One region of the Burkholderia ubonensis genome, then DNA from elsewhere that is predicted to be linked to it. Evidence: predicted binding sites of a transcription regulator. Region 1 holds the regulator's gene; the other holds the start of a gene.
What was found. Region 1 encodes LexA, which represses DNA repair genes until DNA is damaged. Its sites were predicted from a motif close to ACTGTATNNNNATACAGT; they were not measured.

Region 1 (15,160 bases):
GTCACCGCCGGCGCGAAGGTCACGATGCCGGCGGCCGACATGTTCTGGGGCGATCGCTATGGTCAGGTCGAGGATCCGTTCGGACATCGCTGGTCGCTCGCAACGCATCAGCGCGACCTGACGCCGGAGCAGATCCGCGACGCAATGGCCAGCGCGCCGCCTTGCGGCAACTGACCGCAGCAGGCAGGCCCCGCGGGGCCGACGCAGCGGGCTGAACGCCGCAGCCCCGGCCGCGCGCCGCCGCGGCATCGGCATCGGCAGCGGCGTGCCGGCGCTCAGCCGCCGGTGGCCTTGCCGCGCCGCTTGTCCTCGTACATGCGCCGGTCGGCCGAATCGAGCAGGTCGGCCACCGTGCGATGACGGGCGGGATCGTAAGCGACGTGGCCGACGCTGAAGCGGATCGCGTAACCGCGCGCGTCGTCCGCGTTGCGCCGCTCGAGCGCCTGCTTCACGCGTTCGATCGGCTCGCCGACGTCGGCCGGGTCGATCGCGCTCAACAGCACGACGAACTCGTCGCCGCCGAGCCGGGCGATCACGTCGCTGTCGCGCAGCGTGCCGGTGAGCGTCTGCGCGAACGCCTTCAGTGCACGGTCGCCTTCCGCATGGCCGCAGCGATCGTTGATCGCCTTGAAACCGTTCAGGTCGAAGAACAGCAGTGCCGCTTGCCGGCCCGTGCGCTCGCACAGGCCGAGCACCTGACGCGCGAGAATCTCGAAGCCGCGCCGGTTTGTCAGTTGCGTCAGCTCGTCGGTGGTCGCGAGATGGAGCGCCGCGATTTCGCGTTCGGTCATGTGGGCGAGATCGCCGAGCAGCGCGAGCTCGTCGGCGCACAGCTCACGCGGCCGCGTATCGATCAGGCACAGCGTGCCGACCGGCGCGCCGTTCGGCGCGGCAAGCGGACGGCCTGCGTAGAAGCGAATGCCGGGCTGGCCGGTGACGAGCGGGTTGTCGTGGAAACGATCGTCGTTGAGCGCGTCCTTGACGACCATCGTGTCGTCCGCGAGCAGCGCATGCGCGCAGAACGACACGTCGCGCGAAGTCTGCGTGGCGTCGAGCCCCGGATGACTCTTGAACCACTGGCGGTCCTCGTCGACGAGGCTCACGACAGCGATCGGCACGTCGAACAGCCGGCGCGCGAGGCGCGTGATGCGGTCGAAGCGTTCTTCGGGCGGCGTGTCGAGAATCGACAATGAATGGAGTGTGGCGAGCCGGGCCGTCTCGTCGGCCGGTTTGGAAGCAATCTGCATGGGTCTTTGTCTCGGGTGCCGGCATGGGCAGCCGGTCATCGAACGAATGTCGCCTCGCGCGGACACGACGTAGCAGGCGGGCGGCGGTTGCTGCCGAAGGCGCGCCGACGAGCGACTGTGAATCAGTATCGCGCATTCTCCATCGCGCCGCCAGAACGGGCTGGGCGCTCAAGCCGCCCGCTGCGAGGCCGTAAACAGGGGCGAGATCAATCGTTCCGCTATCGCCTCATGGTCCGTTTTCTGTATGCAGCGTATCTCGCGTTTGCGCTGTATCTGCTCTATCCGATGGTCCAGAACACGCTGGCCTTCAGTGCGGGCTGTATCGTCGGCGCGCTGCCGGGCGGTGCGCGCGACGTGCCCAAGCCTTCCGCGAGCGACGCGCATCCCGGGCAATGTGTCGCGACGGCGCAGAGCGGTGGACGCTCTTCTGCCGAGATCCACTGACGTCGCTCGTTCGTACCGGCTGCGCTAGCGTCGTGCGTGCGGGGCTGGCCATTCGGCCAGGTTGATGCGTGCGCCGTCCACGCGGATCATGGACGACGTCGCGGTGCTTGCCGACTGCGGCGTGCGTGAACGGCCACGGCGATCGCGCCGATGCGGCGCGTCAATACGATGAGCGATACGGCGTGGCCTGGTCGAAACGGCTTTGCCAGTGCGTGAGATAGCGCGACGCCAACTGCGGGTTGTTCCACACGACGATGACGTTCTCGGAGTTGCGCGCCGCCGCGGACGCGCTGTAGTTGAACGATCCGGTCTCGACGTGTTCGGCGTCGATCACGAGGTATTTGTCGTGATGGATCGCATACACGTCGATCGTGCGCGTCGGAATGCCCGCGTTGACGAGCAGGTTCAGCGCCTGCTTGCTGTTTTTCGCGCGATTGCCCTTGTCGTCGACGACGACCGCCACGTTGACGCCGCGCCGCTTCGCGGCGAGCAGTGCGCGCGTGACGGCGGGCGACGTGAACGAGTAGGCCGCGACACGGATCGAGCTGCGTGCTGCGCCGATTGCCTTCAGCACGAGCGCTTCGGCGCCTGCGTCGGGCGAGAACGCCGACTCGACGACCTGGGTGGCGGGCGCCTCGTGCGTCGGGGCCGGCAACAGGCGCGACACGAAATCGATCGCCTGCTGCAGCAGTGACTCGGTCTGCGTCTTTCCGAATGCCGCGTACGGCGTGACGAGCAAGGAAGAGGCAACGCAAACGGCGGCAAGGCGATTTCGCGACAACATCGTGGACAACGGATGATTTTGAGACAAGGGGCGTGAGTGTAACGCAGACAGGGCGGCGCGGCCACGCCCGGATGTGGATGCAACGGACGACGTGGCGGGTGCGGGTACCGGGATCGCCCGCGGCAACGTGCGGCGCGCGGGCAGCAGGCGGTCCGTAAGCGTACGCGCGGCCCATCTGAACGGCGCGCGCCGATGTGATAGCGTTCCTGCTTTCCACCGACGCGACAGGAACAGCATGGAATACCGCACACTTGGCGATTCGGGCATCGAAGTCAGCCTGATCGGTCTCGGCACGATGACGTGGGGCGAGCAGAACGCGGAGCGCGACGCGCACGCGCAGCTCGACTACGCGATTGCGCAGGGCGTCACGCTGATCGACGCCGCGGAAATGTATCCGGTGCCGCCGAAGCCCGAAACGCAGGGACGCACCGAGCAATACATCGGCACGTGGCTCGCGCAGCATCGCGCGCTGCGCGACAGGCTCGTGCTCGCGACGAAGATCGCCGGCCCGGCGCGGCAGCCGCACAATCCGCGTCATATCCGCGGCGAGGGCAACCAGTTCGACCGCAAGAACCTGACCGAGGCGCTCGACGGCAGCCTCAAGCGCCTGCAGACGGATTACGTCGATCTCTACCAGCTCCACTGGCCGGACCGCAGCACGACGACGTTCGGCCGTCCCGCGTATCCGTGGATCGATGACGCGTATACGGTGCCGATCGAGGAGACGCTCGCGGTGCTCGCGGATTTCGTGAAGGCGGGCAAGGTGCGCGCGATCGGCGTGTCGAACGAGACGCCGTGGGGCGTCGCGCAATTCCTGCGCGCGGCCGAGAAGCTCGGGCTGCCGCGCATCGCCAGCATCCAGAACCCGTACAGCCTGCTGAACCGGACCTTCGAGAACGGGCTGTCGGAATTCACGCATCGCGAAGGCGTTGGCCTGCTCGCGTATTCGCCGCTCGCGTTCGGCTGGCTGTCCGGCAAATACGAGAACGGCGCCCGTCCGGCCGGCGCGCGCATCACGCTGTTCGAGCGCTTCCAGCGCTACAGCAAGCCGCAGGCGGTCGAGGCGACGTCGCGCTATGTCGCGCTCGCGAAGCGGCACGGCCTGTCGCCGGCGCAATTCGCGCTCGCGTTCGTCAACAGCCGGCCGTTCCTGACCAGCAACCTCATCGGCGCGACGTCGCTCGAGCAGTTGAAGGAGAACATCGGCAGCGTCGACGTCAAGCTGTCCGACGAGATGCTCGCCGAGATCGACGCGCTGCACGAACGGCAGCCGAACCCCGCGCCGTAAGCGTCCTCGATCAACGCGCGGTATCGCTATCGATGCTGCGAGGTCGCTTCATGGCGCAGCGTGGTCAGCGCATCCCGAGCCGGATGCGCGCGCTCGGCTGTGCGGCAAGACCGAACGGCGCCAGCCCATCAGGTACAGTCCAGGCGCGAGCTGGTTGCCGGGCGGCGAGCGGCTGCTGCACTTCGCACGGCTGCCTGTTGGAGGTCGAGCACGCGATGAAGGAAATCGGCGCGCTGCAAGCGCTGTATGGCAGCGTGTTGAAGATTGTGTGCCCGGAGGGATTCTTGAGCGAGTTCCTGCCCGGCGCGCTCGCCGCCTTCAAGGCGCGCCGCGCCGGTTTCTCGTTGTGGCGCCCGTGCGCGCGTTTCGCGATCATCTGGTCGACGCGATGAGCGCCACGCCGACCGCACGCCGCCGGCGACGCCCGGCCGTGAGATAATTGCGAATCCGCCTTCCGTGCCCGTGCGGCTCGCCGAGCCGCATCGCCCCTGTTCGACGCCAAATTGAAGAACCTGATTGTCACCCTCGATCGCGCCGGCGAGTTCGACGAGATCATCGACGTGCGCACGCCGCTCGAGTTTGCCGAGGACCACATCCCCGGCGCGCTCAACGCGCCCGTGCTGAGCAACGAAGAGCGCGTGCTCGTCGGCACGATGTACCGCCAGGTGTCGCCGTACGAGGCGACGCGCGTCGGCGCGGCGATGGCCGCGCGCAACATCGCGCGCCACCTCGACACGACGTTCGCCGACCGGCCGCGCAACTGGCGGCCGCTGGTTTATTGCTGGCGCGGCGGCAAGCGCTCGGGGTCGATGACCGTGATGTTCAACATGATCGGCTGGCAGGCGCGCCAGCTCGACGGAGGCTACAAGTCGTACCGCCGCGCGGTGTGTGAGGCGCTCGATACGCTGCCGACGCGTTTCCGCTATATCGCGCTCGTCGGCCATACCGGCTGCGGCAAGACGCGTCTGTTGCAGGCGCTGGCCGATGTTGGCGCGCAGACGCTCGATCTCGAGGCGCTCGCGTGCCACCGCGGTTCGCTGCTCGGCGCGCTGCCGGGCGTTCCGCAGCCGTCGCAGAAGATGTTCGACACGCGGCTCGTCGAGACGCTCCGGCGCTTCGATCCGGCGCGGCCTGTCTTCGTCGAATCCGAGAGCCGCAAGATCGGGCTCGTGCAATTGCCGCTCGCGCTGCTGCAGGCATTCCACGCGGGGCCGTGGGTGCAGGTCGACGCGGCGCGCAACGAGCGCATCGCGTTCCTGCTCGACGATTACGGCCATCTGTTCGACACGCCTGACGCGTTCAAGGCGCAGCTCACGCGACTGATCGGCCTGCACAGCCGCGAAGAAGTCGCGCACTGGAGCGCGCTGATCGACGCCGATGCGCGCGCCGACCTGTTCCGCGCGCTGATCGACCGGCATTACGATCCGGCGTATGCGCGGACCTATCGTTCGTCGTACGACAGACCGAACCGCGTGCTGACGTTCACGTTCCGGCCGAACGCAGCGGACGCGCGCGATCAGGCGCGCGCGCTGCTCGATGCGCTCGCGCAGGCCGGCCTGCCGGCATCGCCCGCGGGCGATGCGGCGGCGCGTGCCGATACCAATACCGATACCCACAACAACGCAACGACTCCCACACGATGACAACCACACGCACTCAACCGAATCCGGCGCTCGGCTGGATGACCTTCCTGCTGATCGCGGTCGCAGGCCTGTTCTACGTGAAATGGTTTCCGTACTACAACAAGGCGTTCCTGGCCGCCGAGCATCATTCGATCGGCCAGTCGATCCTGATGGGGGCGGCGTCGGCGCCGCCCGAGCCGTCGCTGAAGGCCGCGCTCGACTACGCGTGGGCGTACGGCAAGGCGATCTGGCAGGCGATGGTGCTCGGCCTGCTGCTCGGCTCGGCGGTGCAGGCGCTGCTGCCCGCGCACTGGGTCGCGCGCGTGCTCGGTAAGACGGGCTTCGGCAGCGTCGCCGCGGGCGGCCTGCTGTCGCTGCCGGGCATGATGTGCACCTGCTGCGCGGCGCCCGTCGTCGCGGGCCTGCGCGAGCGGCATGCGTCGCCGGGCGGCGCGGTGGCGTTCTGGCTCGGCAATACGGTGCTGAACCCGGCCGCGCTGGTGTTCATGGGCTTCGTGCTCGGCTGGCACTGGAGCGCGCTGCGGCTCGTGCTCGGCATCGCGATGGTGTTCGGGATCGGCTATCTGCTGAACCGGCTCGCGCGCCCGGACGACCGCAGCATCGACGACACGCGGCTCGCCGCGCTGGTGGCCGAGCAGGCCGCGGCCGGCAACGCGTTCGCGCGCTGGATGAAAATCCTCGCGCGGATGACCGTGCGGCTCGTGCCCGAATACCTCGTGCTCGTGCTGCTGCTCGGCGCGGCGCGCGCATGGCTGTTCCCGCATATCGGCCCGGACATCGGCAACCATGTCGGCTGGATCGTCGCGTTCGCGGTCGCGGGCGCGCTGTTCGTGATTCCGACGGCGGGCGAGGTGCCGATCATCCAGGCGATGCTGTCGCTCGGCATGGGCGTCGGCCCGGCCGCCGCGCTGCTGATGACGCTGCCGCCGATCAGCGTGCCGTCGCTCGCGATGCTTGCGCGCGCGTTCCGGCCGGCCACGCTCGCGCTCGTCACGGCGCTCGTCGTCGCGTTCGGCATCGCGAGCGGGCTGCTCGCGATCGCGCTGGGGTTCTGACCGCGGGCCGCGCGGGGTCGAAGACGTCCGGCGGCGATTGCGGTGCGAAGGCGTCTTCGGGGGCGCGCGCCTGCCCCCATAATCACCTTATTCATCCGGCGCCGCCGCTTCGCGCGGGCGGCGCCATTCACAAGAAGCAATCAGGAACTCGCATGACCCAACCCAAGATTCATCCTCGGCTCGAAAAGGCGCTGACGCGCGGCGATCTCGCGATTCGCCAGGCCAATTCGGCGCGCGCGACCGCCGTGCTGTCCGCGCTCGGCGCGATGATCGTCGAGGCGTCCGCCACGATCGGCGTCGAGGCCAGCGTCGACATTCCGCAGGGCGAGCGCATCTACGATCCGGTGAACGGCCTGTGGCCGCAGAAGATGCTCGTGTCGTTCGACGGCCCCGTCGAGGACGCGGAGCCGGAAGAGCTGCGCACGGTCTATCTGCTGGCCGACGATCCGGGCACGCAGTTCCGGGTCGAATGGCATCGCGCGGACGGCAAGCTCGGCCGTCACGAGGGCGGCCCACTCGCGACCGTCGCGTTCCTGACCGACGTCGAGATTCCGTGGAGCGACGAAGACGAGTGACGTCGTCGTCGGCTCGGCACACCGGCCGGCGCGGTATGCGCGTGCGCGTCAGCGCATCATCCGGCGCCGGAACAGCCGCGCGGACAGCAGGAAGCTGCCGATCGCATAGGCGGCCAGCACCGCCACGTGCAGGCCGACGTGCGACGCGGGCCGGCCGAGCATCGCGGGCCGGATCAGTTCGACCGCGTGCGCGAGCGGCAGCGCATGCGCCGCGTGCTGCGCGATCTCCGGCAACTGCGTGAGCGGGAAGAACACGCCGGACAGCAGCAGCATCGGCGTCAGCACGAGCGTCTGATAAAACATGAAGAAATCGTATGACGGCGCGAGCGCGGTGACGACCATCGCGGCGCTCGCGAACGCCAGGCCGGCGAGCGCGATCACCGGCAGCGCGGCGAGCATCGACGGAAAGCTCGCATAGCCGAGCAGGCCCGCGACGATCATGATCGCGGAACCCGACAGCATCGCCTTGCTGGCCGCCCAGACGATCTCGCCGAGCACGATGTCGCCAAGCACGAGCGGCGTGTGCATGATCGCTTCCCAGGTGCGCTGCACGTGCATCCGCGAGAAGCCCGAATACATCGACTCGAAGCTCGCGGACATCATCACGCTCGACCCGACCGTGCCCGCCGCGAGGAACGCGATGTACGACACGCCGTCGACGCGGCCGACCATCAGTCCCAGCCCGAACCCGAGCCCGAACAGGTAGATCATCGGATCCGCCAGATTGCCGATCATCGAAGCCATCGCGAGCTTGCGCCACACGAGATAGTTGCGGCGCCACACGGCGGCCCAGTTGGTCGCGTTCGCCGGCATCGCGATCGCAAAGCGCGATTCGCGCGGCGGCGCGGGCGTGGCGGAGGCGGAATAGTTGCGTACGTCCATGAGCGCTCAGTCCTGCATCTCGCGGCCGGTCAGCCGCAGGAACACGTCTTCCAGATTGGCGGGGCGATGCAGATAGCGCAATCCGGCGCGGCCCTTGAGTCGAGCATTGAGCGGATCGGGGTCGCTCACGTAGCAGAACAGCGTCTCGCCGCTGATCTCGGTGCGTTCCGCGAAGGCGGCCAGCTCGTCGCGCAGCGCGGCCGGATCGGCGCCGTAGATCTCGATCACGTCGCAGCCGATTTCCGATTCGATCAGCGCATGCGGCGCGCCTTCGGCGATCTTGCGACCTTCCTCGATCACGCACAGGCGGTCGCACAGGCGCTCGGCTTCTTCCATGAAATGCGTGGTGATCAGGATCGTCTTGCCGTGCGCGAGCAGCGAGCGCAGCCGCTCCCACATCAGGTGCCGCGCCTGCGGGTCGAGGCCGGTCGTCGGCTCGTCGAGCACCAGCACGTCGGGGTCGTTGACGAGCGCGCGCGCGAGCGTCAGCCGCCGCTTCATGCCGCCCGACAGCTCGCTGACCTTCGCGTCCGCCTTGTTCCCGAGCTTCGCGAACGCGAGCAGCGACGGCACCAGCGCGCGGGCGTCGTGTGCCGACACGCCGAAATAGCGGCTGAACACCAGCAAATTCTCGCGAACCGTGAAATCCGGGTCGAGATTGTCGAATTGCGGCACGACGCCGACCCGCTGGCGCGCCCGGCGCGCGCGCGCCGGAACCGGTTCGCCGCATAGCGAGATCGCACCGGCGTCCGGATACGTGATGCCGAGCAGCATCTTCAGCGTCGTGGTCTTGCCGGCGCCGTTCGGCCCGAGCAGGCCGTAGCATTCGCCGGCATGGACGCGAAAGGACAGGCCGTTGACGACGAGCTTGCCGCCATAGCGCTTTTCGACGTTCTGGAAATCGATCGGTGCGACGGACATGGGCAATGTTGTCGTTGGATGCAGCGTGGCGGACACGTCCGGCGACCGTGCGCGCCGAAGCCGGGCGCGAACCGATGCGCCGGTTGACGGTCGCACCGGCATGACGGGAAAGCGCGATACGGCGCGCAACCTGCGCGTGACGCGAACGGGCGGCACGACCGGGCCATTCTAGTGCATTGCCTGCACGCCTTCAGGGCGTGTGCGCGCAGCGCGGTGCCGGCGCATGCCGATCATGCACCGCATCATCGCGGATCGGCCCCACGGGGCGAATCAGCGTTTTCCATCCCTTGCGTCCCGAATTGCGGCGCACCATGATGAATGCGTAGGGTTCGTTGTCTCGTATGGGAGGGCTCATGGCTAGCTACAACAAGATTCTGCTGTGTTATGACGGCACGCTCGAGGGACGCAAGGCATTGCGCTGCGGTGCCAATCTCGCGCTGGACCTGAAGGCCGAGACGCACCTGCTGTCCGTCGTCGACATGCGTTCGAGCATTGCGCAAAGCGCCGGATTGTTGACCGATGTCGCGTGTGGCCGCTTCGAGGAAACGGCGCGCGAAATCCTGCAGGAAGGCGTGGACTGGCTGCGCGAACGCGGATTGCAGGCGGAAGGGCATTTCGCGTTCGGCTACCCGATCGACGAGATTGCCAACCTCGCCGCGGAACTGAAGGTCGACCTGATCGTGGTCGGGCACCGCTGCCGCAGCGGGTTGTCGAGATGGTGGATGGGCTCGGGCAATACGCAACTGCTCGACCGCGTGAACTGCAGCATCCTGGTGGCGTGCTCGTCCGCCGAAGAGCAGAAGGCCGAAATCGCACGCGAGCGCGAGGCGGCTACCGCGAGCGGTAAATAGTGGGCTAATGGCACGAGGATGCACGCGTTTGCCGCATGACCAGCTCGCTGGCTTCGCGATGAGCGCGTGCCGTGTGCCGCATCCGCGGCACCGCCTACCGGCAACGCGCGCTCAGCCGTGCAGGTCGATCGCGGACAGCTTCCACGAAAACAGCCCGACGCGGTGGAGAATCGCCGCGTAGCGCGTCCCATCCGCGTTGCGCTGGTACGTCACGACGAATTCGTCGATGTTCCGGTAGCCCGCGCTCGTTTGCTGTGTCCGACCGGGATCGCTCGCGCCGGCTGGGGCGGGAGCTGGCACCGGGACCGAGGTGGCGCCGCTGGCGGCTGCCGGCACGCTCGCTGGACTGCCGGCGCTCGACGGTGGCACAGCCGGCGCGCTGGCTGGCGCGGTGCCTGACGGCGACCTCGACGGCGAGCCGGCCCATTCGGGAGGCCGTTCGCCGGGACTACCGCGCGGCGGGATGCCGCTCATCAGCGCCGCAACGCCTTCCGGGGTCGCGTAGGCGTCAACCAGCGGCCCGATCAACGCTGAACCGATCAACGCGCCGATCGCGGCGAACGGATTGTTCTGCCGTTTGGCGTCGATCCGGCGCATCAACTCGTCGGTGACCTGCTGCTTCAGGCTGATGCGCAGCGACGGGAAATCCACATACTCGCTGACCGCCTGCGCATCGCGCGCATCGATCGCCGATTTCAGGCGGCCGAGCGCGACGTAGGGCGACGCATACGCGCAGCCGATCGCCGCGATGACGACGGCGGCCAGCACGACGATCAACAGGGGTTTGAGCCGCCTGGGGCGGCCCGGTGCGTAATTCACAATGCCTCCGGTGCGGGAACGTTCCGCAATCAGAGACTGCCTTGCGCGATCGAACGTTCCTCGGCAATGCAGTGATCGATCATCCGGCACACCGCGTCGATCGTCCCGACCATGATCAGGCGCGACGAACCATGATAGACGCGCACCGGCGCGCGGCGCGCCGGTTCCGCGTGGTTCAGACCGGCGTTCAGCGATACCCGCGCGAATGCGGGCAGCGCCGACGGCAGCAACGACGCTTGCCGTTCGACTGCTTCTTCTTGACCGGTGGGCGCCGCGGCGGTCAGCGGCGCGCACGGCGTGCGGCCGCGCAGGTGGCGCAGGCGACCGAATTGGCGGAAAGGCAGCAGGCGGGCAAGGCGTTCCATGGTGTTCTCCTGAGCGAGACGGATGGTCAGAATTCGCCCGAGCGAATCAGCCCGACGGCGATGCCTTCCAGCGCGAATTCCGCGCTGCCGGCCTTGACGAAGATGTTTTCGTAATCAGGGTTCTCCGCGATCAGCTCGAGGCCGCCGGGCCGGCGCTTCAGGCGCTTGACGGTGACATCGTCGCCCAGACGCGCGACGATGATCTGGCCGTCCTTCGCTTCCGTGCGCTTCTGCACGGCGAGCAGGTCGCCGTCGAGGATGCCGGCGTCGCGCATCGACAGGCCGCGGACCTTCAGCAGGTAGTCCGGCTTGCTGGAGAACAGCGCGGGATCGCACGCGAAGTGCTGCGAGATGTGCTCCTGCGCGAGGATCGGGCTACCTGCCGCGACCCGGCCGACGAGCGGCAGCGACAGCTGCATCAGGGCCGCGTGCGGCAGCGTGAACTGGTGCGGCGCGTCGTCGCCGCCGAGCAGGCGGATGCCGCGCGACGCGCCGGCCGCCAGTTCGATCACGCCCTTGCGCGCCAGCGCGCGCAGGTGCTCCTCGGCTGCATTGGGCGAACTGAATCCCAGTTCGGCCGCGATCTCGGCGCGGGTGGGCGGGAAGCCGGAGCGCTCGATCGCGCGGCGGATCAAGTCGAACACTTGCTGCTGGCGTGCGGTGAGTTTGGTCATGGCTCAACTGTATGGATAGACAGTGAGCTGTATTTTTATACAGTACCCGGGGAATTTCAAGTGTTACCTGAGGTTCGTCGCGATCGCGTCGATTCCGGCGCGATGCGCGATCCGGCGACGTCCGGACGCCGGTTCGTCCGCTGTAACCGTCGATGCCGTCTGCTTTAGCACTTTTCAATATTAAAAAATGAGGAACGATTATTTTTAATCATGTAACCCGTTCGATAGACTGGCTCGCATCTCGCAATACCGACAACATGACCGACAACACGGGAGAAGCATCGATGGTGAAGCGCAATACGGGACTGGCGGGCGGGGCGCGCCGCTTGATCGCAACCTTCGCGCTGGGCGCGGCCGCGGCGCTGGGCGTCGTCGCGCAGGCGCATGCCGATACGACTTTCCTGAACGTGTCGTACGACCCGACGCGCGAGCTGTATCAGGACTTCAACCAGGCGTTCGGCAAGGAATGGAAGGCGAAGACGGGCGAGACCGTCAACTTCAAGCAGTCGCACGGCGGCTCGGGCGCGCAGGCGCGCTCGGTGCTCGACGGGCTGCAGGCCGACGTCGTGACGCTCGCGCTCGCGTACGACATCGACGCGCTCGCGAACAAGGGGCTCGTCAGCAAGGACTGGCAGAAGCGCCTGCCCGACAACGCGTCGCCGTACACGTCGACGATCGTGTTCCTCGTGCGCAAGGGCAATCCGAAGGGCATCAAGGACTGGGACGACCTGACGAAGCCGGGCGTGTCGATCGTCACGCCGAACCCGAAGACCTCGGGCGGCGCGCGCTGGAACTATCTCGCCGCGTGGGCGTACGCGGTGCACAAGCCGGGCGGCAGCGAGCAGGCCGCGAAGGACTTCGTCACGAAGCTCTACAAGAACGCGGGCGTGCTCGACTCGGGCGCGCGAGGCGCGACGACGAGCTTCGTGCAGCGCGGCATCGGCGACGTGCTGATCGCATGGGAGAACGAGGCGTTCCTGTCGATCAAGGAATTCGGCGCCGACAAGTTCGAGATCGTCGTGCCGTCGGTGAGCATCCTGGCCGAGCCGCCGGTCGCGATCGTCGACAAGGTGGTCGACAAGAAGGGCTCGCGCAAGCTCGCCGAGGCGTACCTGAACTACCTGTACAGCCCGCAGGGCCAGGAGATCGCCGCGCGCAACTATTACCGGCCGCGCTCGAAGAACGTGCCGGCGGAGCTGACGAAGCAGTTTCCGAAGCTGAAGCTGTACACGGTCGACGACACGTTCGGCGGCTGGACGAATGCGCAGAAGACGCATTTCGCCGACGGCGGCGTGTTCGATTCGATCTACAAGCCGCAGTGACGACATAACGACAGCGGCGCGCGACAGCAGCGCGCCGCACCCCCGGCGCTCGCGCCGGACCCATGTGATTCGACCCAGCAAGAGCATCCGATGACGACGTACACCTTTCGCAAGCCGAGCGCGCTGCCCGGCTTCGGCGTGACGCTCGGCATCACGGTGGCCTATTTGAGCCTCGTGGTGCTGATTCCGCTTGCCGCCACGTTCCTGAAGACCGCGACGCTCTCGTGGGACCAGTTCATCGCGGCCGTCGCGTCGCCGCGCGTGCTCGCGTCGTACCGGCTGACGTTCTCGGCGGCGCTGGGCGGCGCGCTGATCAACGCGGTGTTCGGCTTTCTCGTCGCGTGGGTGCTCGTGCGCTACACGTTCCCGTTCAAGCGCGTCGTCGATGCGATCGTCGACTTGCCGTTCGCGTTGCCGACGTCAGTCGCCGGCATTTCGCTCGCCGCCGTCTACGCGGCCAACGGCTGGGTCGGCCAGTATCTCGCGCCGTTCGGCATCAAGATCGCGTTCACGCCGCTCGGCGTGCTGGTCGCGCTGACCTTCATCGGGCTGCCGTTCGTCGTGCGCACCGTGCAGCCGGTGCTCGAGGATTTCGAGCGCGAGCAGGAGGAGGCCGCCGCGTGCCTCGGCGCGTCGCGCTGGCTGACGTTCCGCCGCGTCGTGCTGCCGGCCGTGCTGCCGGCGCTCCTGACCGGTTTCGCGCTCGCGTTCGCGCGCGCGCTCGGCGAATACGGCTCGGTGATTTTCATCGCCGGCAACGTGCCGATGAAGTCCGAGATCACGTCGCTCCTGATCATCACGAAGCTCGAGCAGTACGACTACGCGGGCGCGACCGCGCTCGCGGTCGTGATGCTCGTCGTGTCGTTCGTGATGCTGCTGCTGATCAACACGCTGCAGTGGTATCTGCAGCGCCGCACGAGCCGCGCCGCATCGTCCGGCCGCGCCGCGAGCGCGCCCGCGACCGCCGCCACCGCCGCCGCAGGAGGCCAACGATGAGCCAGGAGGCCACCGCCGTGCTGAAACCCCCGTCCACCGCCGCGCAGGCGCGCGCCGCGAAGCGGCTCGACCCGGTCAGCGAGCCGCGCGCCGTGCGCTGGCTGCTCACCGGCATCGCGCTCGCGTTCCTCGCGTTCTTCCTCGTCGTGCCGCTCGCGGCCGTGTTCTTCGAGGCGCTGAGAAAGGGCGCCGGCTTCTATCTCGAGTCGCTCGCCGATCCGGACGCATGGTCGGCGATCAAGCTGACGCTGACCGTCGCGGCGATCGCCGTGCCGCTCAACCTCGTATTCGGCGTGTGCGCGTCGTGGGCGATCGCGAAGTTCGAATTCCGCGGCAAGGCGCTGCTGACGACGCTGATCGACCTGCCGTTCTCGGTGTCGCCGGTGATCTCGGGCCTCATCTACGTGCTGCTGTTCGGCGCGCAGGGCTGGCTCGGGCCGTGGCTGCAGGCGCACGACGTGCAGATCATCTTCGCGGTGCCCGGCATCGTGCTCGCGACGATCTTCGTCACGTTCCCGTTCGTCGCGCGCGAGCTGATTCCGCTGATGCAGGCGCAGGGCAGCGACGAGGAGGAGGCCGCGCGCGTGCTCGGCGCGTCGGGCTGGCAGATCTTCCGCCGCGTGACGCTGCCGAACGTGAAGTGGGGCATGCTGTACGGCGTGATCCTGTGCAACGCGCGCGCGATGGGCGAGTTCGGCGCGGTGTCGGTCGTGTCCGGACACATCCGCGGCGTGACCGACACGATGCCGCTGCACGTCGAGATCCTGTACAACGAGTACAACTTCGCGGCCGCATTCGCGGTGGCGTCGGTGCTCGCGCTGCTCGCGCTCGTCACGCTCGCGCTGAAGCTGCTCGCGGAGCGCCATCTCGCGGCCGATCTGGCCGGCGCGCGCGACGCGGCTCCCGCGCATGCCGGCCCCGCCGTCACTTCGTCGAATTCGTAAAGAGGCAACCAGAATGGGCATCACCGTCAGTCATCTGCACAAGCGCTTCGGCGATTTCACCGCGCTCGACAACGTCTCGCTCGACTTTCCTGCGGGCGAGCTCGTCGCGCTGCTCGGGCCGTCGGGCTGCGGCAAGACCACGCTGCTGCGCGTGATCGCGGGCCTCGAGCACGCGGACGCGGGGCAGGTCGTGCTGCAGGGCCAGGACGTCGCGTCGGTCGGCGCGCGCGAGCGCCAGGTCGGCTTCGTGTTCCAGCACTACGCGCTGTTTCGCCACATGACCGTGTTCGAGAACGTCGCGTTCGGGCTGCGCGTGAAGCCGCGCCGCGAGCGGCCGTCGGAGGCCGTGA
Region 2 (15,160 bases), on a different replicon from region 1:
ACCCCGCTTTCGCCCGCGATCATCACGCTGGCGCCGGTCGGGGCGATCCGCTCGATGCGGTCCTGCAATACGCGTACGGCAGTCGAGCGGCCGGACAGCCGCGATGCATCGCCGCGTTGCTTTGGATGGACATTGAATTCAACCATGACTGTCAGAGCGCGCGCCGTTTTGAAAATCGGCGTCGCGCATTCCGTCGGTTGCAATATCTACATCGACAACGGAATGGCCGTCGCAGTGCCGCGATATAGAAAATTTCAATGCGCGGCGTGTGGCCTCTAGAAATATCCGATCGCATTACGTCGATCGGGATCGTTGCTTTTTTACAGCCGACGAATGCAAATTCGTCAGACATTTGTAGGGCCGGGAATGCCTGCGCGCACCGCGGCGGGCCATCCGACATGCGCCGCTGCGACATGCGGGGCGGTCCGCGGCCTACGCCCGAGATCCCGCGCAGGTACGCTGGTTGCTGCGCCGTCGAGGCTCGCCCGGCATGCTTTGCGGCTAGTCCTCCGCCGGGGCGGCAGCCGCGAAATGACGGTCGCCGGCGCGATGCAAGGTAAAGATGAGGACCTTAACCCGTGAGCTCTTTCGGCAGGGCGCGTGGGTGCTGCTTGCTGTCGGGGTGGCGTCCGCGCTGCAGGCGTGGGCGATTCGCGTCGTCGGCGTGCATGAGCCCTTCGCACCGCTGCCGTTCTATGCCGGCGTCGCGGCCGCCGCCTGGCTGACTTCGCTGGCCGGCGGGCTCGCTGCGACCGCCGTCAGTCTCGCCGTGATCGGCGCGCTGTGGTGGCGCCCGGCGGCGCCTTCCGAATTGCTGGCCCAGGCCGTCGCGTTCGTCGCGATCAGTTTCGTCGAGTGCGCACTGGTCGTGGCCGTCAAGCCGCTGTTTGCGAACGACCGCTTGCGCGGCGCCGACAGCGACGACGAAGCGCCCAGCCCGACGCGTCGCGAGCCCGCAGCCGCGCCGCTCGAGCATGCGCCTTCCGACGACTTGGCGTTGTTGCACAGCGTGGTCGACGCGTCGCCCGACGCCATCGTCGGCGTCGACGCGGGACGGCGGATCGTCAGCTGGAACCGGGCCGCGCGTCGGATCTTCGGCGTCGATGCGACGGCGGCAATCGGTCGCGACGTCACGACGTTGATCGCACCGCGCTGGCTCCGGCTGCAGCCGCTTCCGGCGTCGTTCGAGCACCCGCGCGCGGCCGTCGGCCCGTTCGACGTGCTGTGCGTGCGCGGCGACGGCGGCCGTTTCCGCGCGAGCTTCGCGGCCGCACCGATCGTCGATGCCGGCGGCCACTGCACGGGCCTGTCGATCACGCTGCGCGAGGCCGACCAACGGCGGCGCGACGAGCGCGGCCACCTGCGGGCGTTGCGCGGCGCACGCGTGCAGGCGGACCAGTCGAACCGGCTGAAGGACGAATTGCTGTCCACCGTATCGCACGAACTACGCACGCCGCTGAACGTGATCTACGGCTGGGTCGAGGTGTTGCGCAGCGTCGACGGTCAGGCATTCGCGCAGCAGGCGATCGATGCGATCGATCGCAGCGCGCGGTCGTTGTCGCGGATGGTCGGCGACCTGCTCGACGCATCGTCGCTCGCGACCGGGCGTACGCGGCTCGAGCGCGCGCCGGTCGATCTGGTGCGCATCGTGCGCGACGCGGTGCGCGAACTCGGCGGGAGCGCGGACGCGAACGGCATCGCGCTGTCGACCGACTGCGCATTGACGAACTGCGTCATTTCCGCGGACGGGGAGCGCTTGCGCCAGGTGCTGTCCAACTTGCTGTCGAACGCGATCAAGTTCACACCGTCGGGCGGTCGCATCACCGTGTCGCTGGCCCGCGCCGGCGCGCGCGTGCGCATGGCGGTCACCGATACGGGCCACGGCATTTCCGCCGAGCGTTTGCCGCATCTGTTCGATACGTTCAACCGGCCGGAAGGCGCTGCGGCCTCGCCGAAACGCGGGTTGGGGCTCGGCCTGTCGATCGTGCGCAATATCGTGCGGCTGCACGGCGGCGACGTGGCGGCGAGCAGCCCTGGCGCCGGCCTCGGCACGACCGTGACGGTGACGTTGCCGGTGGACTGGGACGCCGACGATCCGGCCGCTGATCCGGCGCGCCCGGCCACGGCGTTGAAGGCGGTCGCGCTCGACGGCTACCGCGTGCTGGTCGTCGACGACGACGCCACGTCGCGCGCGAGTCTCGCGGCCGCGCTCGAAACGTTCGGCGCGCAGGTCGCACTGGCGCATTCTGGGCGCGACGCGCTGAACGCGCTGTCGCGCCAGCGGCCTGGCGTCGTGCTGTCCGATCTCGCCATGCCCGACGGCGACGGCTTCTGGCTGCTCGATCACATCCGTCATCTGCCGGGCGACGACGCACGCATGCCCGTGGTGGCCGTGACCGCGCATACCGGCGCGGAAGACCGCAAGCGCGTGATGGCGGCCGGCTTCGACGCGTATCTGCCCAAGCCGGTCGATATGCCGACGCTCGCGAGCGTGATCGTCGACGTGTCGTCCGAAGGCGACGGAGCGGCGGCCGGCCGGGGACAGCACTGAATTGCGGTGGCATGCGCCTATCCCGAGGAGCGGACGATGAAGCGATCGAACTACACGCAACGCGACGGCACCGGCGGCCGACCGGCGCATCGCATGCGGATGCGGATGCGGATGCGGATGCGGCCGGCCGCGCAGATCATCGGCGCGTGGCTGCTGTCCTGCGCGTGCGTCGCGACGCCGCGCGCGGCAGCGGCCGACGAAAGCGTGGGGCACAAGCTCGCGAGCGAAGCATCGGCGGTGGGCGGCCAGCTGCGCGATGCGACGCTCGCATCGCGTATCCGCGCGGCGCTCGTGGCCGAGCGCGGCCTCGCGTCCGACGACATCGATGTCCAGGTCCACGGCCGCGTGGCCGAGTTGACGGGCAGCGTGCCGGACGAGCCGCAGCATGCGGCGGCGATCCGCGTCGTGCGTGACGTCAGCGGCGTGAGCGGTGTGCAGGATCGGCTGAAGGTGGGCCGGAAGTAGCGCGACGCAGCGGGGTGGTCGAGTTGATGCAGCAGCGTTGCCACGACCTACAGCATGCGGCGGCGCTTCACGTCGTGCATGACGCGGAGGGACGTGCGTGAGAGACGCCGACGGCGCTCTGGAAGCAGCGTTCCGGACGAGCGCCGTGTGACGGGGCTGCAACCGTTCCGAGTTCGCGCTGCGCCGCTGCGCCGCATACGCCCGCAGCCGTCGCGATTTTCGCGCGCCGATCGACCGACGAATACGGAGACGCCGATGAAGACGAGCACGAACCATCACGGCAACAGAGGCCACCGCAGGGCGTCCCCTCGCATCCCGCTGCTGCTGTCGATACCGACGGCGCTTGCACTGGCCGCCACCTCGGCGCTCCCGCAGCCGCCCCCGGCATCCTCGGTGCGCGTTGCCCCTGGCGTCGTGCGCCCGGGCGAGACGCCCGACGAGGCGGACATGACACGACGGCCCACCGGTTTCGATGCGGAGTTCGTCGACAAGGCCGGCATCGTCGGCAAGACCGAGGTGGAGGCGAGCCAGCTCGCGCTCGAGCGCTCGTCGAATCCGCAATTGAAGGCGTTCGCGCGCAGAATCGTCGACGACTACGGCCGCATGACGGCCGAACTGCGCCGGCTCGGCGCACGTAAAGGCGTGCCCGTGCAGACGCGCATGCTGGTCGACCCGGCGCTCACTGCGCTGCGCACCGAAACGGGCGTGGCGTTCGACAAAGGCTATCTGTCGGTCGCCGGGCCGACGGCGCAGGAGGCGGCGGTGAAGCTCTACGAAGCCGAACGTCGCGACGGCCGCGACGCGCAGCTTCGCGCGTTCGCGGCCGATGCGCTGCCCACCCTCAACGAACACCTTCGCGCGGCGCGCGAGCTTGCACGGTCCGTTGCGGCGCGTTAGGCCGCCACCTCCATCTCATTGCCGCTTGGTCGTCGCGTCATTCTCCGGGCCGCCGGGCGACGCCTCGTAAGGCGGCGAATCGAGCGCCGTTTCGCCTTCCTCGATCAGCCAGTAGGGCGACGCGCCGTAGTACGCATGCAGCGCCTCGGCCCACGCCGGATCGGCCATCGCTGGCCAGCGATCCTTGTCGAAGCCCGGCGCCTCGCGCACGCGCTCGGTCGGCACCGGCAACACGAAGCAGCGACGCGCCGCATCGAGCGTCAGCACGTTCCACGGCAGCGCGAGCAGCTTGTCGCCGATGCCGAGAAAGCCGCCCGACGACACGACCGCATACGCGATCCGGCCGGCGCGCACATCGAGCATGATGTGCGTGACCTTGCCGATGTCGTCGCCGTCGATGGTCAGCACGTGATCGTCTTCCAGCGTGCCGGCGGCCATCACGTCCGGCCCCGGCCCGCCCGTCGAGCGGCCGTCATCGCCGACGATCCCTGCATGCGCGCGTGGCGCCCGGTCGGTTGTCATCGCTGTTCTCCTGGTCGAAACGATAGGGGGTGCCTGGGTAGCCGCCATCACCGCCGGCGCGGCAGCGACACGTCCTCGAGCGTGTTGGCCAGCTCGTCGCGCGCCGGGCCGCCGGCGCGCGTCGCGATGTCGCCGAGCGACACGATGCCGACCACGCGGCGCTGGCCGTCGAGGACCGGCATCCGGTGCAACTGCACGTCGGCCATGCGCTGCTGGACGTCGCCGACGCCGTCGTCCTCGATGCACCATTGCACCGGCGCCGACGCGACGGCCTTCACCGGCGTGTCGGGCGAATGGCCATGCGACAGCGCGCGTATGGCGAGGTCGCGGTCGGTCACGATCGCGACCAGTTCGCCGCCTTCGCATACGGGCAGCACGCCGATGTCGAAGCGCTGCATCAGTTCGGCCGCATGGCGGATCGTGTCGTTCGGCGCGACGCAGACGACGTCGCGCGACATGATCTCGTTGACGCGATACATGGACGCCTCCTTTTTCAGAGCAAGATGAGCGCGGAGCAGGATGCGTGCCGCGCGCGGTTCACTCGCGGCCGGCGAACGGGTCGCGCGGTGCGACAAATTTGCCAGCGCGCTTGTACATCTTCCACGGCTGCTGCCGCGGCCGGCTCGACGAGCAGTGCGTCAGTGTCCGACGCCCGTCATCACGACGATGGCGAACACCAGCGCGCTCTCGACGGCCGCGAGCGCCGCGACGCCCGCGGCGCCGCTGACCTCGTGCCATGCACGTTCCATGCGTTTCATCTGTCTGCTCCGGTCGGTCCGGCCCGGCGCAGCGTGGCCGCGCAGCCTGGGCCGGGTGCCGCCGTCAGCCGTGATCGCGGCGGCGGTGTCAGGACATCCGGCGCGCGTGGTTCGCGCGGAGCCGGAAGGGTGTCGCGGCGTCGATCGCGCTCGCACCGCCGAGGGCGGGTTGGGCGCTGTCAGGGAGCCTTGCATCGATCGGTTCGTCGATATGGACTTCCCGGCACGGCCGTCGCAACACGCTGATGCGGAGACGGAAAGGAGCGGCGGCCGCTGACACGGCATCGCGGCCGCCAGCCCGAGTGATCGAACCTCCGGGATCGAAGGGCGCAACGACCGTACCTGTATACGGCGCGCGGGATGTCGCTTATCGCGACGTCACGCATGCGGACGCGGCAATACATCGCGATCCGCCAAGGGACAAAGAAAGGAAAACGCCGACGAATAAGCCGCTGCGAGGCGACGGTACGCGGTGATTTCTGCACGTGGCGCGAGCGTTTCGACGCAAGGAAGCTCGCCCCGCGCATCTATCGAGTTCAATGGAACGTACGAGCGCTGCGTGGGACGGCACCTTCTGCGCGAAGCCGCGCTGCGCGCGCTCATCGCTTGTCGCCGCGAACGCGCGCAGCGCACGGCCCACGTCGCAAGCCCTGCGCTCCGCAGCAACCCGCCGCAGCGGCTCACCAACCGATACCACCTCGCGCCGCCCGCATCGCCCGCCGCAAAAAACACGACCACCAAGGCCCAGCAGGCACGCTGTTTGCGCACGCTCGCCGCGCCAATCGACACGCGCGACCCGCCGCGCAGGAGCCACATGAACAGCCGATCCTTGCTGCACCGTCCGGAACCCACGCCCGACCTCGATCCCGATCCAGCGCTGCCGGAGCACGACGATCCGGTGGACCCGCCCGTGCCGGCCGGCCCGCCGCAAGGCGACCCGCCGTCGCGGCCGCCGCCGGTACGGATGCCGGGCGGGGGCGGCGCACCGCAGCCGGCCGCGCGCTCACTGAGAGGAGGACCATCATGGACATTCACGTGCAATCGCCGGACAAGCGCGCGATCGCCCAGGTGCTGGGCCGCTATTTCGAGTCGCGTTCGCTGCGCTATCACATCGAGGAACTGCCGGGCGGTGTGCTGCAGATCGGCTTTCGCGCAAGCGGCCGGCCGGCTGCCGTCACGGTGTCGTTCGACGAGTCGGCTTACGACACGTATACGCACTGGGACGCCAGCCAGAAGCAGCTCGCGCTCGGCCGGCTCGCCGACGGCTTCTCGCGCATGATGTCCACGCGCAGCACGGCCGCGCTCGCCGGCGACTATCACGTCGAGCGTTTCTGATTCAGCCATTCAGCCCCGGCTTGCGCCGGATCCCGGCAAAGCGCCCCGGCTCAACGGGCGCTTTGCGACTTTGCGCGCGTCGCGTAGGATATTTGCTGTTAAGCGCACGCTACGTTCGCACGGCCCGCTGCCGGCGGCCTTGGCCGGCAGCGCGCGACGCGCTTTGATCAGAGTTCATCTTGATTCGAGTTCGATACGCATACCCGACGGAGATTGCCCCGATGACCGTTGCCCGCCCGTTGCTGTCACCCGGCATGCGCCGGCTGGTGTTCGGCCTGTCCGCCTTCACTGCGCTGACCGCGGTCGGCGCGCGCGACGCGGCGGCCCAGACGCCGTCGCCGCTCGGCGAGTGGCAATATTCGGCGGGCGTTCCGCTGCGGAAGATCTTCAGCCCCACGATCCCGACGTGGCAGGTGAGCGTCGGCGCCGGGATGACGCTGGAGCCGCGCTACGCGGGCGCCGATCGCTATCATGTGCTCGGCGGGCCGAACGTCGACGTGCGCTATCGCGACCTGTTCTTCCTGTCGACCGGCGAGGGCATCGGCGCGAACGTGCTGCGCGGCCCCAACTGGCGCGTCAGCCTGTCGGTGGGCTACGACCTCGGGCGCCGCACCGCCGACGACCTCGACCACCTGCGCGGCTTCGACAACATCAACCCGGCGCCGGTGCTCAAGCTGTCGGCCGATTACGTGATCTCGAAGGACTTTCCGCTCGTGCTGCGCGCGGACGTGCGGCGCAGCGTCGGCGGCTCGAACGGCTGGGTCGGCGACCTGTCCGCGTACATGCCGATGCCCGGCAGCAACGAGCACTTCTTCTGGTTCGCCGGGCCGACCGTCTCGTTTGCCGACGCGCGCTACATGAACAGCTGGTTCGGCGTCAGCGATGCGGCCGCGGCGCGTTCCGGGCTGCCGCGCTATTCGTCGGGAGCGGGAATCCGGTCGGTCGGCGTGGGCGTGACGATGGTCTGGTTCGTGAACAAGCACTGGTTCCTGACGATGGACGGTGCGCTCGAGCAGCTCGTCGGGCGTGCGGCGCACAGCCCGGTCACGCAGCAGACGACGAACGGCGTGCTCGATCTGTCGGTCAACTACCAGTTCTGATTGCCTCGGCACGCCGCGGCGCGCATGTGACGCACCCGCGCGCGCCTGCGGCATCCGGCGTCACGGTGATATGATTCCGACCTGTACAAACGTACAGTGATCGATCGCCGTGACACCCGCTTCGCCGACGCCCCCGGCGTTTTACTACCTGACCAATTTCGAACGTGCGCTGGCCTGGCTCGGCGAGCGCTACGACGACGTGCTTGACGACAGTGAACGGGCATTCCTGCACGCCTTCCCGTCGCTGCCGCAGGCGTCGCGCGCGCTGCTCGTGCGGATGCTGATGCGCAACGGCCCGGATTTCCGCGCGAGCAAGCTCGCCTACGACGAGATCGGCTGTCCGCTCGCGGCGGCCGCACCGCTCGTCGCGGCCGGCTGGGTCGATCCGGCGCCGGCGCTGACGCTCGATGAAATCTTTGCGTTGTGCACCAAGGCGGAACTGCTGCGGATGTTTCCGGCGCTCGGCGCCCACGCGGGCGAGCGCAAGAGCGAATGGCTCGACCGGCTGCGGCCCGCGCACGACTTGGCCCAGCCGTTTGACGTGTGGTTTTCTGGGGCCGGCCATCCGGGGGCCGGCCAACCGCCGCGCGCCGACCACGTGCTGCGGGTGACCGTCGGCGCGCTGTGCGACCGGCTGCGGCTGATGTTCTTCGGCAATCTCCATCAGGACTGGAGCGAATTCGTGCTCGCCGATCTCGGCGTGTTCCAGTACGAAAGCGTGCCGTTCGCGCCGTCCTCGCGCGCGTTCCAGCGGCGCGGCGACGTCGACGCGTATCTCGCGCTGCACGCGTGCCGCGATGCGCTCGACGCGTGGCCCGACGACGCGCCGCTCGAAGCGCTCGTCGACGCAATCGGCACGGTCGCCTGCGGGCAGCCGTGGCTCGAGACGCGCCGCGCGAAGCTGCTGTTCGCGGTAGGCCAGGCCGGCGAACGCCGCGGCGCATGGCCGCTCGCGCTCGACGCGTATGCGCGCAGCGCGTGGCCCGGCAGCCGCCACCGGCGAATCCGCGTGCTGGAGCGCAGCGGATGCGACGACGACGCGCTCGCGCTGGCCCTCGATGCGCGCGCCGCATTCGAAAGCGACGAGGAGCGCCAGCGCGTCGAACGGATGCTGCCGCGCCTGCAGCGCCGTGCCGGCCGCGCGGCCGAACGCGCGCCGGCCGCGCCGGACGTGCCGCGCGACACGCTGGTGCTGGCGCGCCCCGACACGTTCGTCAGCGTCGAATACGCGGTGCGCGACCATTTCGCGCAACCCGGCGCGCCGGTCCATTACGTCGAAAACACGCTGATCAACTCGCTGTTCGGGCTGCTGTGCTGGGAGCCCGTGTTCGCTGCCGTGCCGGGCGCGTTCTTCCACCCGTTCCAGCGCGGGCCGGCCGACCTGCATGCGCCCGATTTCGCCGCGCGCCGCGCGGACGCGTTCGCCGCGTGCTTCGCGCAGCTCGATTCCGGCGCGTACCGGGAAACGATCCGCCGCCATTTCGCGACGAAGCTGGGCCTGCAGTCGCCGTTCGTGTTCTGGGGCGTGCTGAGCCCGGAATTGCTCGACGAAGCGCTCGCGTGCCTGCCGCCCGCGCACCTGCGGCTCTGGTTCGCGCGCCTGCTCGCCGACATCCGCAGCAACCGCTCGGGGCTGCCTGATCTCGTCCGTTTCTGGCCCGCCGAACGGCGCTACGAGCTGATCGAGGTGAAGGGGCCCGGCGACCGCCTGCAGGACAACCAGACGCGCTGGCTCGGCTTCTGCATCGGCCACGGGATGCCGGTGCGCGTCGTCGACGTCGAATGGGCGGGCGACGTCGTGGCGCCCACCGCCGCCGCGGGGCACTGCGCATGACCTACGTCGTCGCGGTGCGGGCGATGTGCGAGTTCACCGCGCGGCGCGGCGATCTCGATCTGCGCTTCACGCCCGCGCCGACCGCGCTCGAAGGCATCGCGGGGCACGGCGCGGTGACGTCGCGCCGCGGCGCCCGCTACGAGACCGAGATTCCGCTGACGGGCACGTGGGGGACGCTGACCGTGCGCGGCCGCGCTGACGGCTACGATCCGGCGGCGAACCGCCTCGAGGAAATCAAGACTTACCGCGGCAACCTCGATGCGATGCCCGCCAATCATCGCGCGCTGCACTGGGCGCAGGCGAAGGTGTACGCGCACCTGCTGTGCGACGCGCGCGAACTGCCGGAAATCACGGTCGCGCTCGTGTATTTCGACATCGTGTCCGAGCGCGAGACCATGCTGAGCGAGACGCTGGCGGCCGACGCGCTCGCGGCGTTCTTCGCCGAGCAGTGCGCGTGCTTCGTCGGCTGGGCCGAACGCGAAACCGCGCACCGTGCCGCGCGCGACGCGGCGCTGCGCGCGCTGCAGTTTCCGCACGGGCAGTTCCGCAGCGGGCAGCGCGAGCTGGCGGTCGCCGTCTATCGCGCGGCGCGCGACGAACGCTGCCTGATCGCGCAGGCGCCGACCGGCATCGGCAAGACGCTCGGCACGGTGTTTCCGCTGCTGAAGGCGTGCGGCGAGGATCAGCTCGACCGCGTGTTCTTCCTGACCGCGAAGACGCCGGGCCGCGCGCTCGCGCTCGACGCGGCCTCGACGCTCGGCGCCGGCACGCCGGCGCTGCCGTTGCGCGTGCTGGAGCTCGTCGCGCGCGACAAGGCGTGCGAGCACCCGGACAACGCGTGCCACGGCGAATCGTGCCCGCTCGCGCGCGGCTTCTACGACCGGCTCGCCGCCGCGCGCGACGCGGCGATCGGCAACGGGCTGCTCGACCGCGAAACGGTGCGCGCGGCCGCGCTCGCCAACGACGTCTGCCCGTACTACCTCGCGCAGGAACTGGCACGCTGGTCGGACATGGTGGTCGGCGACTACAACTACTACTACGACGGCAGCGCGATGCTGCACGCGCTTGCGCAGCAGAACCAGTGGCGGATCGGCGTGCTCGTCGACGAAGCGCACAACCTGCTCGACCGCGCGCGCAAGATGTACAGCGGATCGCTCGACCCGTTCGCGTTCGCAGCCGCGCGCGACGCGGCGCCGGCCGCGCTGCGCAAGGCGTTCGAGCGGCTCGGCCGAGCCTGGGGCGCGCTGAATCGCGCGCAGCAGACGCGCTATGCGGCGCATCCCGACATCCCCGGTCCGCTCGTGTCGGCCGTGCAGAACCTCGTCGCGGCGATCGGCGAGCATCTGGCCGACGCGCCGCGCGCGAACGACGACGCGTTGCTGCGGTTTCATTTCGATGCGATCCAGTTCGGCGCGCTGGCGGATGCGTTCGACGATGCGTCGATCTTCGACGTCACGCTGCACGGCGAGCCGACGCCGCGGCAGCCGGGGCTCGACGGCGTGGCGCCGGCCGGCCGGCGGCGCCGTGCGCAATCGACGTTGTGCGTGCGCAACGTGGTCCCGGCCGGCTTTCTCGCGCCGCGCTTCTCGGCGGCCCGCGCGACCGTGCTGTTTTCCGGGACGCTGCGCCCGTTCCATTTTTATCGAGACACGCTCGGGCTGCCCGCCGACACCGGCTGGCTCGACGTCGACGGCCCGTTCCGCGCCGAGCAGCTGACCGTGCGCGTCGCGAGCCACGTGTCGACGCGCTGGCGCGACCGCGACCGGTCGCTCGTGCCGATCGCCGACCTGATCGCCGCGCAATACGCGGCGCGCCCCGGCAACTACCTGAGCTTCCTGAGCAGTTTCGATTACCTGCAGCGCGTCGTCGCGCTGATGCAGGAGCGTCATCCGGACGTGCCCGTCTGGGCGCAGGCGCCCGGCATGGCCGAAGCCGAACGCGACGCGTTCCTCGCTCGCTTCGACGCGGGCGGGCGCGGCGTCGGCTTCGCAGTGCTGGGCGGGGCGTTCTCGGAAGGGGTGGATCTGGCGGGCGAACGGCTGATCGGCGCGTTCATCGCGACGCTCGGCCTGCCGCAAGTCAATGACGTCAACGAGCAGATGCGCCGCGCGATGGACGCGCGCTTCGGCAACGGCTACGACTACATCTACCTGTATCCGGGGCTGCAGAAGGTCGTGCAGGCGGCCGGGCGGGTGATCCGCACCGAGCAGGACGAGGGCGTCGTGCACCTGATCGACGACCGCTATCGGCGGCGCGAGGTGCGGGACCTGCTGCCGCGCTGGTGGCGGATCGGCTGAGCGGCGCTCGGCTCCAGAGGACGTTCAGCATCGCGAGCGCGGTTTCCTGCAGCGGCGGCAGCACGCGGCGCACGGCCGCTTCGGTCGTTTCGGCGCCGATCGGCATGTTGGTGCTCAGCGCGGCGACGACTTCGCCGTGACGGTTCTTCAGCGGCACCGCGATCCCGCGCACGCCGACCTGCAACTGCTGCTCGATCACCGCGAAGCCGTCGTCGCGCGCGCGGTCGATTTGTTCGAGCAGGCGCGCGTTGTTGGTGATCGTATGCGGCGTGAACGGCGGCAGCTCGGCGCCGTCGAGCCACGCGCGGACCGCGTCACGATCCGGATGATGCGCGAGCAGCACGACGCCCGGCGACGTCAGCGGCGCCGGCACGCGCGCGCCGAGCACGAAGCCGGTCGTCATCACGCGCGACACGCCGTTTCGCGCGATGAACACCAGCTCCCACTCGTCGAGCACGCTCACGTACGCGGATTCGTTCAGCGTCGCGCTCAACTGCTGCAGATACGGCTGGACGGTGCGCGGCAGCCGCGCCGAATCGAAGTACGACCAGCCGACCCGCAGCACGCGGGGTGTCAGGCCGTACAGCTTGCCGTCGGTATAGACGTAGCCGAGCGATTCGAGCGTCAGCAGGTAACGCCGCGCGGCGGTGCGCGTGAGACCGGTGCGGGCGGCGGCCTGGGTCGGCGTCATGCGCGCATGCCGGCTGTCGAACGCCTCGAGGATCATCAGGCCCTTCTCCAGGCCGGCGATCCAGTCGCGCTTGTCGAGGTCGGCCTTGTTCATGTCGCGCGGCGCCGCACGGCTTGCATCACTCGCTGCTCGTCCACTCGACGTTCGCGCCGACCGAACGCAGGTTCTCGACGAAATGCGGATGCGCGCGGCGGATCGGCAGCGCGTTCATGATTTCCGAGCGGCCCTCGATGCTCGCGGCGACCATCAGCAGCGCGATCGCGACGCGGATGATGTACGGGCTCTCGACGCGTGCCGGCGTGAGCTTCAGCCCGCCGAACGTGATCAGCCGGTGCGGATCGGACAGCAGCACGTGCGCGCCGAACTTCGACAGTTCGCCCGACCAGCCGAGCGCGCCGTCGTACACCTTGTTCCAGAACATCGCGCTGCCCTCGGCGCGCACGCCGAGCGCGATGAAGATCGGCAGCAGGTCGACCGGCAGGTACGGCCACGGCGCGGCTTCGATCTTGGTCAGGATGTTCTGCGTGAACGGCCGGCGCACGCGCAGCGGGCCGTCGCGCTCCGCGCGCGACCAGCCGTCCTGATGCGTGACTTGCACGCCGAACTTCGCGAACGTGCGGTCGATCAGCGGGAAATGCTCGGGCACCGAGTTGCGCACGGCGATGTCGCCGCCCGTGATCGCGCCGAGCGCGAGGAACGTCGCGATTTCGTGGAAATCCTCGGCGAAGCGGAATTCACCGCCGCCGAGCCTGGCGCCGCCGGTCACGCAGAGCCGCGACGTGCCGATGCCTTCGATTCCGACGCCGAGCATCGCGAGGAACTGCGAAAACTCCTGCACATGCGGTTCGGACGCGGCATTCATCAGCGTCGACGTGCCGGCCGCGGCGGTCGCGCACAGCGCGAAGTTCTCGGTGGTCGTCACCGACGCGTAGTCGAGCCAGTGGTCGTTGGCCTTCAGCGGGCCGTCCGAGCGCACGATCAGCGAGTCGGGCGTGCGTTCGATCTGCGCGCCGAAGCGTTCGAACACCTCGACGTGCGGATCGATCTCGCGCACGCCGAGCGTGCAGCCCTTCACGTCGTTCTCGAGGCGCGCGACGCCGAAGCGCGCGAGCAGCGGCGGGATCAGCATGATCGACGAGCGCATCGCCTCGGGCAGCCGGTGGACGGCCGGATCGAACGTCGTGTTGCGGTGATGGAGCTCGAGGATGCCGGTGTCGAAATCGACCGACACGTCGCTGCCGAGCGTGCGGAAGATGTCGAGGATCTTGCGCACGTCGGTGATGTCGGGCACGCCGACGAGCCGCAGCGGCTGGTCGGTGAGCAGGGTGGCGCACAGGATCGGCAGGACGGCGTTCTTGTTCGCGGACGGCTGGATGTCGCCGCGCAGCGGTGTGCCGCCGTGAACGATGAGATTCGACATGATATGGGGGTAGATCGGTGACTGGCGTAGCCCCATATGATGCCATCGCTCGGGATGCCGGTGGAAAGTGCAAGCGGGAAAAGGGGAAATCGGGGCAGCGCTTGACAGTGTTTGATGATGCGCGGCGCAGCTCGCACGTGCCCGACGCTTGCGCGCGGCCGGCCGTCGCAGCGGCCGGCCGTGGACAGTCAGCCCGCCGCCCGCATTCGCGCGGCGACGATCAGCGAGATCAGGCAGCCCGCCGCGAGGTAGCCGGCGACGAGGTGCCACGAGCCGCCCGCGAGGCTCACGAGCCCGACTGCGATGAACGGCGTGAAGCCGCCGCCGACCACGCTTGCGAACTGATAGCCGACGCCCGCGCCGCTATAGCGGTATTCGGCGCCGAACAACTCGGTGAAGAGCGGTTGCTGGACGCTCACGACCATGTCGTGCGCGGCGTTCGCGAGCAGGATCGAGAAAATCACGATCCACGCGATCGAACGCGCTTCGAGCGCGACGAAGAACGGCACCGCGGACGCGAGGCCGATCAGCGCGCCGACCAGGTAGATGCGGCGCAGGCCGAAGCGGTCGGCGAGCCACGCGAAGCACGGGATCGTCACGCAGCTCACCGCGCCGACCAGCAGGCCGATGTTCAGGAACAGGTCGCGCGACATGCCGAGATTGGTCGTCGAATAGCTGAGCGCGAACGCGGTGACGATATACATCGTGAACAGTTCGGCGAGACGCAGCGCGACGATCAGCAGGAACGCCTTCGGATGGCGCGTCAGCGCTTCGAGCACCGGCAGGCGGACCTTGCGGTTCGCGTGCTCGACCTTCTCGACGAACTCCTGCGACTCGTCCATGCTCTTGCGCACCCACAGGCCGATCAGCACCAGCACGATGCTGAACACGAACGGCAGGCGCCAGCCCCACGACTTGAACGCCGCCTCGCCGAGCGTGTGGCTCAGGATCGACACGACGCCCGTCGCCAGCACGAGGCCGACGCCGTAGCCGACCTGCACGCCGCTGCTGTAGAACGCCTTCTTTTTCTGCGGCGCGCTCTCGACGGCCATCAGCGCCGCGCCGCCCCATTCGCCGCCGACGGCGAAGCCCTGGACCGCGCGCATCAGCACCAGCAGCACGGGCGCCCACCAGCCGATCGTCGCGAAGGTCGGCAACAGGCCGATCGCGACGGTCGACAGGCCCATCATCATCACCGTCAGCACGAGCATCCGCTTGCGGCCGAGCCGGTCGCCGTAGTGGCCGAACACGACGCCGCCGAGCGGCCGGAACAGGAAGCCGACGCCGAAC

Region 2: the regulator LexA is predicted to act here: its motif matches at 7,709-7,726, upstream of WJ35_RS24585 (VRR-NUC domain-containing protein).

What each region holds. Positions count from the first base shown of each region.
Region 1 is NZ_CP013420.1:878,259-893,418, reverse strand. Features, by position in the region: gene WJ35_RS04000 (VOC family protein) at 1-174, shown strand, start outside; gene WJ35_RS03995 (sensor domain-containing diguanylate cyclase) at 276-1,247, opposite strand; gene WJ35_RS03990 (hypothetical protein) at 1,476-1,691, shown strand; gene WJ35_RS03985 (phospholipase D family protein) at 1,852-2,475, opposite strand; gene WJ35_RS03980 (NADP(H)-dependent aldo-keto reductase) at 2,711-3,763, shown strand; partial or broken gene WJ35_RS03975 (LysR family transcriptional regulator) at 3,924-4,113, shown strand; gene mnmH (tRNA 2-selenouridine(34) synthase MnmH) at 4,267-5,406, shown strand; gene WJ35_RS03965 (permease) at 5,403-6,461, shown strand; gene WJ35_RS03960 (hypothetical protein) at 6,614-7,036, shown strand; gene WJ35_RS03955 (ABC transporter permease) at 7,085-7,918, opposite strand; gene nodI (nodulation factor ABC transporter ATP-binding protein NodI) at 7,925-8,839, opposite strand; gene WJ35_RS03945 (universal stress protein) at 9,193-9,690, shown strand; gene WJ35_RS03940 (DUF2939 domain-containing protein) at 9,802-10,509, opposite strand; gene WJ35_RS03935 (hypothetical protein) at 10,539-10,874, opposite strand; gene lexA (transcriptional repressor LexA) at 10,901-11,548, opposite strand; gene WJ35_RS03925 (sulfate ABC transporter substrate-binding protein) at 11,833-12,870, shown strand; gene cysT (sulfate ABC transporter permease subunit CysT) at 12,961-13,866, shown strand; gene cysW (sulfate ABC transporter permease subunit CysW) at 13,863-14,810, shown strand; gene WJ35_RS03910 (sulfate/molybdate ABC transporter ATP-binding protein) at 14,824-15,160, shown strand, end outside.
Region 2 is NZ_CP013422.1:1,066,429-1,081,588, forward strand. Features, by position in the region: gene WJ35_RS24545 (sigma-54 interaction domain-containing protein) at 1-146, opposite strand, end outside; gene WJ35_RS24550 (hybrid sensor histidine kinase/response regulator) at 563-2,551, shown strand; gene WJ35_RS24555 (BON domain-containing protein) at 2,588-3,016, shown strand; gene WJ35_RS24560 (DUF4142 domain-containing protein) at 3,272-3,913, shown strand; gene WJ35_RS24565 (PRC-barrel domain-containing protein) at 3,929-4,435, opposite strand; gene WJ35_RS24570 (CBS domain-containing protein) at 4,483-4,914, opposite strand; gene WJ35_RS24575 (hypothetical protein) at 6,217-6,528, shown strand; gene WJ35_RS24580 (MipA/OmpV family protein) at 6,750-7,628, shown strand; gene WJ35_RS24585 (VRR-NUC domain-containing protein) at 7,738-9,462, shown strand; gene WJ35_RS24590 (ATP-dependent DNA helicase) at 9,459-11,759, shown strand; partial or broken gene WJ35_RS30730 (IclR family transcriptional regulator domain-containing protein) at 11,776-12,543, opposite strand; gene WJ35_RS24595 (UDP-N-acetylglucosamine 1-carboxyvinyltransferase) at 12,569-13,870, opposite strand; gene shiA (shikimate transporter) at 14,059-15,160, opposite strand, start outside.